DNA from 2 places in the Geodermatophilus sp. SYSU D00691 genome. Region 1 is predicted to be linked to the other one. Evidence: riboswitches for the same ligand, from Rfam matches in the RefSeq annotation. Region 1 holds a riboswitch; the other holds the start of a gene.

Region 1 (7,802 bases):
GCGAGCAGCTCCAGCACCGAGGACCAACCCGCCGAGCGCACGTGCACGGCCCGGACGGCCAGCGACACCCCGCCGAAGGCCGCGCCCGCCGCTCCGGCCAGGGCCAGCGGACGGCCGGAGCGCAGCAGTGGGACGGCGGCGAGCACGAGGACCCCGGCCGCGGCCAGCAGCACCGGCGTGGCCGGCGCGGGCCGCCGCGGCGCCCGCCCGGGGGCGGCGGCCGCCGCGACCAGCGCGATCCCCAGCACGACCCCCGCCAGCGCGAGCAGCCGGGCGCGGGACCACCCGCGCAGCCCCCGGGAGGCCGCCGCCGCGGTGACCGGCACGGTGCCGGCCAGCACCGCCTGGACCGCGAACACGGGCAGGAAGCGCAGGGCGACCACGGACAGCAGCCAGCCGGCTGCGTCGAGGACCAGGCCGACGAGGTAGCGCGGCTGGCGCCACACCGGCCGACCGGCGGCCGCCCGCCGGCTGCCGTCGGACTCCAGCAGCGAGGCCGCGCTGTTCGAGAGCATCGCCGCGAGGGCGGCGAGCAGCGCGAGCGCGGTCATGGGTCTCCCGTGGGATGTGGCAGCCTCGGGCACGTGGTCGCCGCCATCTCACCGGATCAGCAGCTCGACGAGCGCCTCACGGCCCTCGCCGGGCTGCTGCGCCCGCTGCCGGGCGTGCTGGTGGCGTTCTCCGGCGGCGTGGACTCCGGCATGCTGCTGGCCGCCGCCGTCCGGGTGCTCGGTGCCGACCGGGTGGTCGCGGCGACCGCGGTCTCGCCGAGCCTGCCGGCGGCCGAGCGGGCGGGTGCCGAGGCCTTCGCCGCCGGGCTCGGCGTCCGGCACGAGCTGCCGCGCACCGACGAGCTGTCCCGCCCGGGTTACGTGGCCAACGCCGGCGACCGCTGCGCCTTCTGCAAGACCGAGCTCGTCGACGTCCTGGCGCCCGTGGCGGCCCGGCTGGGCATCGCCGACGTCGTCACCGGCACCAACGCCGACGACGTCGTCGCCGGCTTCCGGCCCGGCATCGCCGCGGCCGCCGCGCGCGGGGCGTGGGCGCCGCTGGCCCGCGCCGGCCTGACCAAGGACGACGTCCGCGCCGCCGCCCGGCGCTGGGGGCTGTCGCTGGCCGACAAGCCGGCCGCGGCGTGCCTGGCCAGCCGGATCGCGTACGGCGTCCCGGTGAGCGCCGAGGGCCTGGCCCGCGTGGAGGCGGCCGAGGCGTCGCTGCGGGCCGCGCTGACCGGTGCCGGGCTGCCGGTGCGCGACCTGCGGGTGCGCGACCTGGGTGCCGACGTCGCACGGGTGGAGGTCGACGCCGCGCTGGTGCCGGCCGTGCGGGCGCGACCGGAGCTGCTGGCCGCCGTCGGCGGGTTCGCGCGGGTGGAGCTGGACCCGCGGGGCTTCCGCTCCGGCTCGATGAACGAGCTGCTGCCGGACCCCGTCCGCTACCGCTGACACGCGACAGCGGCCCCTCCCCGGTCGCCGGGGAGGGGCCGCTGTCGCGTGCCGGTGGGGCTCAGCCCACGTAGTTGACGTGCACGTGGTCGAAGTGGTTGGCCGTGGCGCTGCCGCGGTCCTCCATCGCCTTCCACGCGGCGCCCGGCGAGGTGATGATCCGCTGCTGCCAGATGATGTACTCCACGCCCAGCTCGGCCCAGTGGTCGACGTGGTACTGGGCGATCGCGTCGCCGAGGGCGGCGTCGGACATCACCATGTAGTCCAGCGCCAGGCCGGACGGGTGGCCGTGCGGGTCCACCGCGCTGGCGCGGGTGCCGCCGATGGTGATGCCGGCGGCCCCGGAGACGTTCGTGACCACGTTGTCGGCCGCGGCCTGCGCCTGCGGCTTGGTGGCGCCGGCGGTGTTCGTGATCTGCGCGGTGACGGCGGCCGGCGCGGGCGCCGGGGCCGGCGCCGGCGCGGGGGCCGGCGCCGGCGCGGGGGCCGGGGCGGCCGGGGCCTCGACCGGGGCCGAGTCGCCGATCGAGCCCGAGGGGGCCGGGGCGGTGTCGACCGTCGCCGAGACCAGCAGCACCTGACCCGGGAAGATCAGGTTCGGGTTGCTGCCGATCACGTCGACGTTGCGCTGGTAGAGGTCGCGCCACGCCTGCCCGTGGGCGGAGGCGATCTTCGCGACGGTGTCGCCGCGGACGACGGTGTAGTCGCCGGCCGGGGCGGCGTGCTGCCCGTGGCCGTCGGCCTCGGTGGACTCGGCGGCCGGGGCGGGGGCCGGGGCCGGCTGGGCCTCGGGGGCGGCGGCGGGGGCCTGGGCCGCGGCCGGGGTGGTGCCCTCGGTCAGGTGCTTGCCGCAGGTCGGCCAGGCGCCGATGCCCTGCCCGACGAGGACCTTCTCGGCGACGTCGATCTGCTGGGCCGGGGTGGCCAGGTCGGCGCGGGGCGCGTAGCCCGTGCCGCCGTAGGCCTCCCAGGTCGACTGGCTGAACTGCAGGCCGCCGTAGTAGCCGTTGCCGGTGTTGATGCTCCAGTTGCCGCTCGACTCGCACTGGGCGACGCCGGTCCAGTCGTGCGTGGTGGCGGCGTTGGCCGGGGTGGTGAGTATGCCGAGCCCGACGGCCGTGGCTCCGGCGGCGACGGGGGCCTTGACGAGGGCCTTCTTGGTGCGGACGTAGCGGGGCGCGCGATGCTTTGCCATGGGGATGTGTGATCTCCGATCACCGCCGGCGAGGTGAGCTGTCGGGTTCGGGCGATCGGTGCCCGGCCGCGCAACGCGGCTTCACCCCCAGGCGCGCCCCCCGCGCGCCGCGAACGTGGGTCCCCCACCCCTGTCCTGAAGCTGTTCCGGATGACGCGGGCCGGTGGACAGGGTTTGGCGGACCGGCGCGTCACGCTCTCCGTTTGCTGAGCGCAGCCAAAACGCTACGAGCGGTTATGTGAACTGTCGCCGTGACGGCGGTCACACCACGGCGTGTCGCCTGTGAACGGACTGGTCAGCCGCAACCTGTGAAAGCCGGCTCACACCTTCGGCGGGCGGGCGATGCGGGCAGCGGCCACGCCCGCCCCGAAGCCGTTGTCGATGTTCACGACGAGCACCCCCGGAGCGCACGCGGTGAGCATGGTGAGCAGGGCGGCGAGCCCCTCGAACGCCGCGCCGTACCCCACCGACGTGGGCACCGCGACGACCAGCCGGTCGGTCAGCCCGGCGACGACGCTGGGCAGGGCGCCGTCCATGCCGGCGACGACGACCACCACGTCGGCCGCCGCGATGTCCGGGGCGACCTCGAGCACGCGGTGCACCCCGGCCACCCCGACGTCGTCGACCCGGCGGCAGCGCACACCGGCCGCCGCCAGCGTCGCCGCCACCTCGGCCGCGACCGGCCCGTCGGAGGTGCCGGCGGTGAGCACCAGCACGTCGCCGGACGGCTCCGGCGGGGTGCCGACGAAGACGCAGCGGGCCTCCGTGTCGACGACGGCGTCGGGCCAGCGGGCCGCCACGGCGGCGGCGGTGGCGTCGTCCACCCGGGTCGCCCAGGCCAGCGGGGTGCCGGCCTCGAGCAGACCGGCCAGGCAGGCGACGGTCTGCTCCGGCGTCTTGCCCGCGGCGTAGACCACCTCCGGCGTCCCGGTCCGCGCGGCCCGGTCGACGTCGAGCCGGGCGAACCCCAGGTGTGCGGTGCGCTGCGAGTCCACGCCCAGAGCATGCTGGATTGATTACCAGCCGCGACGGGAAGGGCACCGGCCATGAGCATCGTCAAGATCAACGCGATCACCGTGCCCAAGGACAAGCAGGAGCGCTTCGAGGAGCGCTTCCGCGGCCGGGCCGGGGCCGTCGAGGAGACCGACGGCTTCGAGTGGTTCGAGCTGCTGCGCCCGCAGGAGGGCACCGACCAGTACCTGGTCTACACGCGGTGGAGCAGCGAGGAGGCCTACCGGGCCTGGGAGAGCGGCCAGGACTTCGCGCGCGCCCACTCCGGCGGCGGCAGCGACCTCGCCCCCGCGGCCAGCGACTCCCACCACCTGTGGAGCTACGAGGTCATCGAGAGCACGGGTCCGAAGTCGGGCACGGCCTGACGAGCGGGATACTGTGACGAGGCGGGCCGGTGCGCCCGCCTCGCCCCCGCACGTGCAGGTAGGAGCCATGACCGACACGCTCGCCGACAGCCGCACCACCGACCGGGTGTTCTCCGAGGGCGTGCCGGTCGTCGTGGAGGACGTGCCGCGCCGCCCCGCCGCCGAGCTCGCGCAGGTGCTGGCCGACCCCGGGTTCGGCAAGCACTTCACCGACTCGATGTTCGTCGCGCGGTACCGCACCGGGCAGGGCTGGTACGACGCCCGGCTCACCGCGTACGCGCCGCTGCAGATGGACCCGAGCACCGCGGCGCTGCACTACGCGCAGTCGATCTTCGAGGGGCTCAAGGCCTACGCCCAGCCCGACGGCAGCGTGGCCACCTTCCGGCCGGGGTCCAACGCCGCCCGCTTCGTGCGCGGCGCGAAGCGGCTGGCCATGCCGCCGGTGCCCGAGTCGGCGTTCATCGCCGCCGTGGACGCGCTCGTCGACGCCGACCGCGACTGGGTGCCCACCGGCCCCGACCAGACCCTCTACATCCGGCCCTACCAGCTGGCCACCGAGCCGTTCCTCGGCGTCCGGCCGGCCAACGAGTACCTGTTCCTGGTCATCGCCAGCCCCGCCGGCCCGTACTTCGCCCGCGGCGTCCAGCCGGTGTCGGTCTACCTCTCCGAGGACTACATCCGCGCGGCGCCCGGCGGCACCGGCGACGTCAAGTGCGCCGGCAACTACGCGGCCAGCCTGCTGGCGCAGGAGCAGGCCATCGCGGCCGGCTGCGACCAGGTCGTGTGGCTCGACGCGGTGGAGAAGCGCTACGTCGAGGAGATGGGCGGGATGAACCTGTTCTTCGTCCTCGGCTCCGGCGCCGACGCCGAGCTGGTCACCCCCGAGCTCACCGGCACCCTGCTGCCCGGGATCACCCGCGACTCGCTGATCACCCTCGCCCGGGAGAGGGGCCACCGGGTCACCGAGCGGCGGTTCAGCGTCGAGGAGTGGCGCAAGGGCGTCGCCGACGGCACCGTCACCGAGACCTTCGCCTGCGGCACCGCCGCCGTCATCACCCCGGTCGGCGAGGTGCGGGCCCGCACCGGCGACTTCGTGATCGGCGACGGCAGCCCCGGTCCGCTCTCGATGGAGCTGCGCGCGTCCCTCCTCGACATCCAGCACGGCCGGGTGCCCGACACCCACGGCTGGCTGCACCGGGTCTCCTGAGCGTGCAGCGCTGGCGGGGGCTCGACGCCACCCCGGCCGACCTGGGCCGCACCGTCGTCACCATCGGGATGTACGACGGGGTCCACCGGGGGCACCAGAAGCTGATCGGCACGGCGGTCGAGCGTGCCCGCGCGCTCGGCCGGCCCAGCCTGCTGCTCACCTTCGACCCGCACCCGGCGGAGGTGATCCGGCCCGGCTCGCACCCGGCGATCCTCACCTCGATGGACCGCAAGGCCGAGTTGGTCGCCGAGCTCGGCGTCGACCTGATGTGCGTGCTGCCGTTCACCCAGGAGTTCATGCGGCTCTCGCCGGAGACCTTCACGCACACCGTGCTCGTCGAGCACCTGCACGCGGCCCAGGTCGTCGTCGGCCAGAACTTCACCTACGGGCACAAGGCCGCCGGCACCGTGGAGAGCCTCGCCCAGGAGGGCCGGCGCTTCGGCTTCACGGTGGAGGGCCTGCCGCTGGCGGCCGTCGGCGGGAACGGCGGCGAGGACGACGTCACGATCTCCTCCACCTACATCCGCGCCTGCGTGGCAGCGGGGGACGTGGAGACCGCGGCGCGGGCGCTCGGCCGGCTGCACCGGGTGGACGGCGTCGTCGTCCGCGGGGACCGCCGGGGCCGGGCGATGGGCTACCCGACGGCGAACGTCGAGACCCCGCCGTTCACGGCGATCCCGGCCGACGGCGTCTACGCCGGCCACCTGGTGCTGCGCGACCCGCGCAGCGGGGCGAGCAAGGAGCGCTACCCCGCCGCGATCTCGGTCGGCACCAACCCGACGTTCCAGGGCAGCCGGCGCACGGTGGAGGCGTTCGTCCTCGACTACGACGGCGACCTGTACGGCGAGCACGTCGGGGTCGAGTTCGTCTCGCGGCTGCGCGGCATGGCGGCCTTCGCCGACGTCGCCTCCCTCGTCGCGGCCATGGACGACGACGTGCGCCGGACCCGGGTGCTGCTGGACGTCCCCGAGCCGGGCTGACCCGCGCCCCGGATGGGGTGATCGGCCCGCTGGTACCGTGGACCCGGCGTCGGAGAACCCGGCGTGTGTGCAGGCTGCCCCCGTGACCCAGACCGGGGGCCACACGTGACCTGGCCAGGAGGCCGTCCTATGGCGCTCGAGAGCGCTGTCAAGAAGCAGATCATGACCGAGTACGCGACGGTCGAGAACGACACCGGTTCGCCGGAGGTCCAGGTCGCGATGCTGACCCGCCGGATCAGCGACCTGACCGAGCACCTCAAGCAGCACAAGCACGACCACCACAGCCGGCGGGGCCTGCTCCTGCTGGTCGGCCGCCGCCGGCGGCTGCTGAACTACCTGGCGAAGACCGACATCAACCGCTACCGCTCGCTCATCGAGCGGCTCGGGCTGCGCCGGTAAGCACGACGAGGGGACCGTCCACCGGGCGGTCCCCTCTCTCGTGCGGCACCCGCCGCACGGGACGCGACGACCCGCCGCCGTCCGCAGACGCCGCCGGTCCTCGGTAGTGGCTCCCGGGCATGCGCCCCCCGGAGCGGGGAACACCGTTCCCGGGAGCTTCGATCGAAGACCGGTCGCTCCGGATCCGCAGTCGGCGCCAGGTCGCCACGAAAGAGGAGAGCGCACGACGGCCACGAGGGCCACGTGCGACGACGAGAGAAGGACACGTGTCCGCACCCACCACCCAGAGCAGCGGGATCACCGCTGAGTTCGACCCCGAGGACGGGGTCACCACCGCCACCGCGGTCATCGACAACGGCAGCTACGGCAGCCGCAGCATCACCTTCGAGACCGGCCGGCTCGCCCGCCAGGCCGCCGGCTCGGTCACCGTGACCATGGGCGACACCATGCTGCTGTCGGCCACCACGGCCGGCCGCCAGCCCAAGGACCAGTTCGACTTCTTCCCGCTGACGGTCGACGTCGAGGAGCGGATGTACGCCGCCGGGCGCATCCCCGGCTCCTTCTTCCGCCGCGAGGGCCGGCCGTCGGAGGACGCGATCCTCACCTGCCGGCTGATCGACCGCCCGCTGCGGCCGACCTTCGCCAAGGGCCTGCGCAACGAGGTCCAGGTGGTCATCACCGTCCTGTCGCTGGACCCCCACCACCTGTACGACGTGCTGGCCATCAACGGCGCCTCGGCGTCCACGCAGCTGTCCGGCCTGCCGTTCTCCGGCCCGGTCGGCGGCACCCGCGTCGCCCTGGTCAACGGCCAGTGGATCGGCTTCCCGACCCACAAGGAGCTCGAGGACGCCGTCTTCGACATGGTCGTGGCCGGCCGCGTCCTGCCCGACGGCGACGTCGCGATCATGATGGTCGAGGCCGAGGCGACCGAGAAGACGATCCAGCTGGTCGCCGGCGGCGCCACCGCGCCGACCGAGGAGGTCGTCGCGCAGGGCCTCGAGGCCGCCAAGCCGTTCATCAAGGTGCTCTGCGAGGCGCAGAGCGCGCTGGCCGACAAGGCCGCCAAGCCGGTCGCCGACTTCCCGCGCTTCCTCGACTACCAGGACGACGTCTACGCCGCCGTCGAGGCCGAGGCCGCCGCGGAGCTCGCCACCGTCCAGGCGATCGCGGGCAAGCAGGAGCGCGAGCAGGCCACCGACG
Region 2 (7,802 bases), on a different contig from region 1:
CGGGTCGTCCTGGGCCCTGACCCGCGCGCTCGGCGCGCCGCGGGCGCTGGACCTGCTGCTCACCGACAGCGCGCTCAGCGCCGCCGAGGCGCACACCTTCGGCCTGGTCAGCCGCCTGGTCGAGGACGCGGACCTGCACAGCGAGGCGATCGCGCTGGCGCACCGCGTGGCCGCCGGACCGGTGCGGGCGATGGTCCGCACCCGCGCCCTGGTCCGGCGGGCCGCCGTCCGCACCCTCGACGAGCAGCTGGACGACGAGGCCCGCCTCATCGCCGAGTCCGCCGCCGACCCCGAAGGGCGGGAGGGCGTGCGTGCCTTCCTCGAGAAGCGGAAGCCCGACTTCCCCGGCGCGGTCTAGCGCCCCTCAGCAGCCGCCGATCGAGATCCCCCGCGCCGTCAGCCACGGCACCGGGTTCACGCGGTTGGCGTAGAGGCCGCCCATGTGCACCTCGAAGTGCAGGTGCGGGCCGGTGGACTGGCCCTTGTTGCCGACCTCGGCGATCTGCTGCCCGGCCGACACCACCTGGCCGGCGCTGACGAAGAACCGGTTGACGTGCCCGTAGAGCGTGATCGACCCGTCGCCGTGCTGCACGTAGACCGCCTGGCCGAAGCCGTTGGCGGCGCCGGCGTGCAGCACCGTCCCGCCCTCGGGCGCGTAGACCGGCGTGCCGATCGGCGCGGCGATGTCGACGCCCTGGTGCATCGTCCCCCAGCGCGGCCCGTAGCAGGAGGTCACGCGGCCGACCGTCGGGGGGACGGCGCCGCCGCCGGCCGCCGCGGCGGCGACCGTCTGCGCGGCGGCCTGGGCCGCGGCCTGCTCGGCCGCCTCCCGCTCGGCGAGGTCGGCGTCCGGGTCGCTGGAGCCGGTGGCGGCCAGCAGCGCGATCTGCGCCTCGCGGAGGGCGGCCTCGTGCGCGGCCTTCTCGGCCACGGCGGCGTCGTAGGACTGCTGGGCGGCGGTCAGCCGGGCGGCCGCGGCCTGCTCGGCGCTGGCGGCCTCGCGGGCAAGGGCGTCGCGCTGGGCCACCGCCTCCCGGGCGACCTGGTCGGCCTGCTGCTGCCGGGCCTCCACGACCTCGTGCTCGGCGAGGGTCTCGGCCCGTTCGTCGCTGAGCAGGTCGAGGGTGAGGGCGCGCTGCAGCACCCCCTCGGGCCCCCCCTCGCCGAGGAAGACCATGGCCGAGCCCATGGGGTGCTCACCCATGTAGCTGCGCCGGCCGAGGTCGGCGACGTCCTCGCGGGTCTCGGTGACCGCGGCGGTGGCCGCGGCGAGCTCGGCGGCGGCCGTCTCGGCCGCGGTCTGCGCCTCGGTGAGCGCCGCCTGGGCCTGGATGCTGGCGTCGGAGGCGGCCTCGGCCTCGACGGTGAGCCGCTGCAGCTCCGTCTCGGCGGTCGCCACGAGCGCCGTCAGGCGGGCCACCTCGGCGGCGGCGACGCGGGCGTCGTCCGCCGGTGCCGCCTGGGCGTGGCCGCCCGACAGCAGGACGGCGAGGCTCACGGCGACGGCCACGATCCCGGACTCGGGGGTCCGGGAACGGCGCTTGTTCGTGTTCTGGGCAGGGCTGTGCGGGCGGTGCAGGGTCGCCAAGACCGGCGGGCTCCTTCTTCCTCGCCGCCTACCGGGTTAGCTGACGGGTTCGGGCGGGAAGACGCCCTACCTGCGCACCCCCGTGCGCGCAGGATTCACCCCAGGGGAACCATGGGTCCCCGGTCCGACCCGAGGGTCGGTTCGGCGGGGCCGGCCAGTGCCCAGCGGGTTGCTGGGACGTGGTGCAGCCGGACCGCCGGGAACGGTACCCCAGATCACGGCGCGATCACGAACCGAGAGCTCACGCCCCATGAGCCACACCGGGAACCGCCCGGACGACGACGCCGCCGGGGCGGGTGCCCCGACGACGTGGGCGGAAGGGTGGGAGCAACGGTATGCAGTTCGAAGCATGCGACCCTGCTGAAGCGCCTTGCCAAATGCTCTGCCAGCGCTCCTCCGCGCCAACCCTCGCGCACGTCCGAGCCGTCGACCGCCACGGCAGTGGCGCTCTGTCCCGCCTCCAGAACGCCCGCCGCTCCTGCTGCAACTCCACACCACGCACCACGCCCGACCCCCAGCTCAGCAGGGCGTTGCGTTCACCCCTTGAGCCCCGGGTGGTCAAGCAAGCGGGGGTGGGACGGTCTGCCCCACCCCCGCCACCATCACACGATGGCCTGCGACCCGCGGAACGTCGGCTGGTAAGCCGCGTTGCTGCTGCCACGGGCCGTGCCTTGCACCGCTGATTCCGTCATGGCGAACGTCAGCAGGGCATGCGCAATGGCGTCCGTCATCTCATCCAGCGCGATGAGATTGATGTTGTCGAGGTCGTCGCAGGCCGCGTGGTAGCAGGGGTCAAAGGCGATACCGGCGGTGCCGCCCCACTTGGCCGCCTGTTCAGCGGTCTTGATGTCCTCGGCGCCGGTGAACAGGCCGCCAGCCGGGATACCGGCCGCCACGAAGGCGTCATAGTCCGAGCGCCCATCGAAGGCCGTCGGCTCGACTTCACGACCGATGGACGCGAAGTAGTCGAGGAAGACGTCCTCCACCACGCCGGATCCCGTCGAGCCAGTCGATGCCGTGTCCGAGGCGTCGCCGTCGTAGACGAACCAGCCCGGGTTCGGCGAGCCGACCATGTCGAAGTTCAGCATGACGGCGATGTCCTTCAGCTCGCGCTTGGTGAGCTGGCTGACGTAGTAGGCCGAGCCGACCAGGCCGGCTTCCTCGGCGCCGAACCAGATGAAGCGCACCTGGTTGACCGGCTCGATACCCAGCTCGGCCATCTGCAGGGCGACCTCGAGCTGGGCCGCCGAGCCGGTGCCGTTGTCGTTGATGCCGGGCCCCTCGATGACGGAGTCGAGGTGGGCGCCGGACACAACCACCCGGTCGGTGCGGCCGGTCGTCGTCTCAGCGATGACGTTCTCGGACGTGCGGACCTCCGACACGGTGCTGGTGCTGACCGTCAAGGTCACCTGACGGCCGGCGGCGGCCTCCGCCTCGATGTACTCCACCAGGGCGGCACCGGCCTCGGCGCTCATCTCGATCACCGGGACGTCCTGCGGGAACGAGGCTTGACCGAAGTCGACGCCAAGTCGCTCGTCGCTGTTGCCCTCGTTGAAGATGATGACGGCCTGGGCCCCCGCCTCGACCGCGTTGGCGATCTTCTCGTAGAAGAAGCAGGTGCCGCGCTGGATCAGCGCGATGTCGCCGGTGAAGTCGACGAAGTCGGCATCCGTACAGCCGGCGCTTGACGTGCTGTCGGGCTGGCCGACTGGCAAGGGGACGATGTTGCCCTCGACGCCCTGCACCACACCCGTCACCGTGCCGCTGCCGGAGTAGTCCATGGTCGAGATGTCCACGCCGTTCTCGTACGTGAACGGAAAGCCTGGCGACGTGCTGGTGACAGTCGGGGCGGCCAGTTCCTCGAAGAAGTTGTACTCGAACGGCTGGCGGCTCACCTCGTACCCGGCCGCCCCAAGCAGGCCGGCGACGTAGTCCGCCGAGAGCTCGTAGCCCAAGGTGCTGGCCTCGCGTGTGCCGTCGCTGAGATCGGCGAACTCTTGGAACTCGGCCAGGTGCCCCAGCACGGCTTCGACCGTGACTGCGTCCCGCAGGTCGCTGGTGTCGGTCACGGGGGCCGCATACGCCCCGGTGGCCGGCGCACAGACAAGGGTCCCGGCCATCAGCGCGGCAACGGCCCAGCGTCGCTTCACCATGCATGCCTCCATGCACCATGCCGACCCGCCTGGCGCAGGGCCAGCAGATTCCGGGGAGCCTATCCCCGATTCCGGCAGCCCAACGGGGCGAGCAGCGGGCCAACTTCGGCATCACGCAGTCGCTGGTGCGGTTGGGTGAACTAGGCCCTGTTTGATACGTCGCGGAGATGGATGTTGATGTTGGTGATCTCCACAGTGGCGTCGTAGCGGACGGCGAGCTTGTCCTACCGGGTGGCGAAGGCGCGGCTCTGCTCGTGCCGGTTGATGCCGCACTCCACGGCGTGCCGCTGCTTGCCGCGCTCTCGGGCGAGCGTCGGCGGCCGGGCCGCCGGCTGAGCCCTTCGCCCGGTGATGGGCCGACTGGTCCGTCTTGTTCGGGATCGTCGCCGGCACGCCGCGTCGACGCGGTTGGGCGCGGTTGACGCGACTGGAGTAGGCCCGATCGGCCAGCACGCGGTCCGGCCGGCTCCGGGGGCCGTCCGGGCCCGGAGCGTCGCGGCACCCGGATGCGGTCGAGCACCACGGGCAACTGCGGACCGTCGGCGCCTGCCCGGCGGTGAGCACCGTGGCCAGCGGCCTGCGGCCGGCCTCGACGGCCAGGTGCACCTCGGTCGTCAGGCCGCCCCGGGACCGGCCGAGCGCATGATCGGCCGGCTCCCCGACCGGCGGCTGGACCTGCTGCTCGGGGTGGGCGGCGGGCGCCGGCGGCGTGCTGATGGGCTCGGTTGACGGTGGAGTCCACCGCCACCACCCAGTCGATCAACCCGACCTCGTCGGCCAGAGCCTGCAGCGCGATCTCGATCGCTGCCCAGCGACCGGCCGGCTGCCAGGCCCGGAACAGGCCGTAGACGCACTGCCGGGTGCCGTAGCGCTCGGGCACGTCCCGCCACGGGCAGCGGGTGCGGGTGCGGAACCGGATGCCGTCGCTCAGCTGTCACAGCGTCCAGCGACGGGGGCGGCCCGTCCGCGGCCTGACCGGAAGCAGCGCCGCCAGGATCAGCCACAGCTCGCCGGTCAGGTCGTGGCGGGCACCGGCCGGTAGGGCCCCGTCCACGAGGTCTCCGTGGTGAGGGTCTCCCTGGTCGTCGACCCCTCTACCGGAGACACGCTCGATCGGCGCGCCGAGCGACTTTCTCAAACAGGGCCTAGACGGCCTGCAGGACGTCGTCGAGCAGGAACAACGACGCCGCCGGGGCGGGTGCCCCGACGGCGTCGGTGGAAGGGTGGAGCTGAGGGGATTTGAACCCCTGACCCCCTCGATGCGAACGAGGTGCGCTACCGGACTGCGCCACAGCCCCTCGGACGGAAAGACTACCTTCCGCCGGCGGCCCTCCTGCAGGGGCCCGCCGCGAGCTCGCGAGCGGTGGGGGGCAGGAGGGCCCTTTCTCAGCCGTTGACGACCCGGGCCGGGCGGTACTCGTCGATGTCGGCGAAGCCGATGTCGTCGTCGTCCAGGCCCACGACGGCGCTGTTCTGCCAGCCGGCCGGGGCCGCGGTGCGGGCGGCCACGACCCGACCGGGCCGCAGCGGGTGCACCGGGGCCAGGGGGAGGCTGGGGTGCGGCAGCGACGGCAGCGCCTCCTGCACGCCGGTGGGCTGCTCGGCCACGGCCGGCACCGGCGCCGGCCGGCGCTCGCTCGCCCGCGGAGCGGTTGAGGAGAGGAACGCCTCCCGGGCGGCCTGCCGCGCCGCGCGGCGGGCGGCGAGCCGCTCGCGGCGGGCGGTCCGGCGCAGCACCAGCACGTAGCCGACGACGGCGAGGTCGAGCAGCAGCTGCGCCGGCCACACCCAGGCGCTCACCAGCAGCGCACCGGCCAGGCCGAGCAGCGCCAGCGCGACCAGGGCCGCGAGGGTCCGCCGGCGCAGCTTGTGCACGTCCACCTTGAGCTCGCCGGTGGCGTGCAGCGCCTCGCGGTCGATGGCGACCCGCTCGGTGGCGGCGGTGACCACGGGGTCCACCGTGCGCCGCCGCTGCAGCGTGCGGCCGGTCGAGGCCAGCTCACCCCGGGCCGACTGCGCGTCGCCGCGTGTCACCACCATGGGCACCAGCACGACGAACCACAGCACGACCAGAGCGGCCAGCAGCGCGCCCGATCCCATCCTGAACACCACCTGTCACACGAGTCACCGGCTCCGGCAGGTTATGCAGGAAGTTCGCCCGACGCGGGGAGGCGCGCTGGAGTGTCGCGATGCGTGTCGTGGAACGGGTGTGACGACCGGGTCGGCGTGTCGACATGAGGACCGCGCGCGGGGCGGGTCAGCGTGGTATGCGCTGCCGCCAGCGGGTCAGGACGCCGCCGGGGACGTCCTCGGCGAGCAGCGCGAAGGTCAGGTGGTCGCGCCAGTCGCCGTCGATGTCCAGGTAGCGGCGCAGCAGCCCCTCGCGGGTGAAGCCCAGCCGCTCGACCAGCCGCTGGCTGGGGCCGTTCTCGGGGCGGATGTCGGCCTGCAGCCGGTGCAGGCCGACCGGGCCGAACGCGTGGTCGCACACCAGCGCGACGGCCAGGGAGGCCATCCCCCGGCCGGCCTCCGCGCGGTCGATCCAGTACCCGAGGTGCCCGGAGCGCATCGCGCCGCGGACGACGTTGTCGATCGTCACCTGCCCGGCCAGCCGACCGTCCACCCGGATCGCCCAGGGCAGCGACGCCCCCGCCCGGGCGCGGCGGGCGACGGCGCGGCGCATCACCCGGTAGGCCGCCGGGGTGTGCCGCAGCCGCCACGGCTGGGCCGCCGACGGCTCCCACGGCGCGAGCCACTCCTCGTTGGCCAGCCGCAGCCGGCTCCACTCCGCGGCGTCGCGCCGGCGCAGCGGGTGCAGCTCGACGGGCCCGTGGGACAGCGTCGCCGGCCAGCCCGGGTGGAGCAGCGGATCGGTCACGACCGGCGGTCAGCCGCCGAGCAGCAGCGGCATGACGGTGACCAGCCCGCCGGGGGCCACCTCGGTCACGTCCTCGTCGACGACGATCAGGCAGTTGGCGCGGGCCATGCGGGCCAGCTGCGCCTCGCTGCCGTCGCCGACCGGCTCGACGACGTAGCCGCCGTCGGGGTGCCGCATGACCGTGCCGTGCAGGTACTGGCGGTAGCCCAGCGGCGAGACCAGCTGCTGGGCCGAGATGGCTTGCACCGTGCGGCGGAAGAGCTGGCGCTTGCCGAGCATGAGGCGGATCGCCGGGCGGACGAACACCTCGAACGACACCAGCGCCGACACCGGGTCGCCCGGCACGCAGATCACCGGCACCGAGTCGCGGCCCAGCCGGCCGAAGCCCTGCACCGGCCCGGGGTGCATCGCGACCGGCGTGAAGGCGGTCGGCCCGAGCTCGGCGAGCACCTGGGGCACGGTGTCGAAGCCGTCGCTCGAGAAGGTGCCCGAGACCAGCACCAGGTCGCTGCGCAGCAGCGCGCTCTCCAGCCGCTCGGTCAGCCGCTCGCGGTCGGTGGGCAGGATGCCGCCGCGGTAGGCCTCCGCGCCGGCGTCGCGGGCGGCCGCGGCCAGGGCGTAGGAGTTGACGTCGACGGCCTGCCCCGGGCCGGGGTCGGCGCCCACGTCGACGAGCTCGGTGCCGGCCGAGAGCACGGTGATCCGCGGCCGCGGGCGCACGTGCACGCGGTCGCGGCCGACCGCGGCGAGCAGGCTGATCTGCGCCGGGCCGATCGGGGTGCCGACCTGCACGGCGGAGTCGCCGAGCGCGACGTCGTCCCCCACCTGCCGGACGTAGCTGCCGGCCGGGGGTGCGGCGTGGACGGCGACGCGCACCTCCCCCTGGTCGGTCCAGACCGCCGGGACGACGACGTCGGCCCCGGCGGGCAGCATCGCGCCCGCGGCGACCATCTGCGCCAGACCGGGGCCGATGGACGACTGCGTGGGGCTGCCGGCGGTGCTCACCCCGACCACGGCCAGCTGGACCGGCGCCTCGAGGGTCGCGTGCGCGACGTCCTGGGCGCGGACGGCGTAGCCGTCGAGGGCAGCCTGGTCGAAGGCGGGCAGCGCGCGCTTGCTGACGACGTCCTCGGCGCAGAGCAGCCCCTGCGCGTCCAGCACCGCGAGCTCGATCGGGTCGACC

Evidence for each region. A riboswitch is a leader RNA that binds a small molecule or an ion and turns the genes downstream of it on or off. The one in region 1 is predicted to bind cyclic di-AMP.
Region 2: another riboswitch for cyclic di-AMP. It lies ahead of ACI797_RS03290 (M23 family metallopeptidase); the one in region 1 lies ahead of ACI797_RS12760 (LysM peptidoglycan-binding domain-containing protein).

The regions. Positions count from the first base shown of each region.
Region 1 is NZ_JBJGYZ010000015.1:4,264-12,065, reverse strand. It holds gene ACI797_RS12770 (hypothetical protein) at 1-551, opposite strand, end outside; gene larE (ATP-dependent sacrificial sulfur transferase LarE) at 585-1,445, shown strand; gene ACI797_RS12760 (LysM peptidoglycan-binding domain-containing protein) at 1,507-2,640, opposite strand; cyclic di-AMP (ydaO/yuaA leader) riboswitch at 2,649-2,793, opposite strand; gene larB (nickel pincer cofactor biosynthesis protein LarB) at 2,961-3,635, opposite strand; gene ACI797_RS12750 (antibiotic biosynthesis monooxygenase family protein) at 3,687-4,016, shown strand; gene ACI797_RS12745 (branched-chain amino acid aminotransferase) at 4,084-5,223, shown strand; gene ACI797_RS12740 (bifunctional riboflavin kinase/FAD synthetase) at 5,226-6,203, shown strand; gene rpsO (30S ribosomal protein S15) at 6,333-6,602, shown strand; gene ACI797_RS12730 (polyribonucleotide nucleotidyltransferase) at 6,869-7,802, shown strand, end outside.
Region 2 is NZ_JBJGYZ010000003.1:117,288-125,089, reverse strand. It holds gene ACI797_RS03295 (enoyl-CoA hydratase/isomerase family protein) at 1-358, shown strand, start outside; gene ACI797_RS03290 (M23 family metallopeptidase) at 365-1,588, opposite strand; cyclic di-AMP (ydaO/yuaA leader) riboswitch at 1,600-1,745, opposite strand; gene ACI797_RS03285 (M28 family metallopeptidase) at 2,191-3,741, opposite strand; partial or broken gene ACI797_RS03280 (IS5 family transposase) at 3,882-4,795, opposite strand; tRNA gene ACI797_RS03275 (tRNA-Ala) at 4,966-5,039, opposite strand; gene ACI797_RS03270 (hypothetical protein) at 5,128-5,841, opposite strand; gene ACI797_RS03265 (GNAT family N-acetyltransferase) at 5,999-6,619, opposite strand; gene glp (molybdotransferase-like divisome protein Glp) at 6,629-7,802, opposite strand, start outside.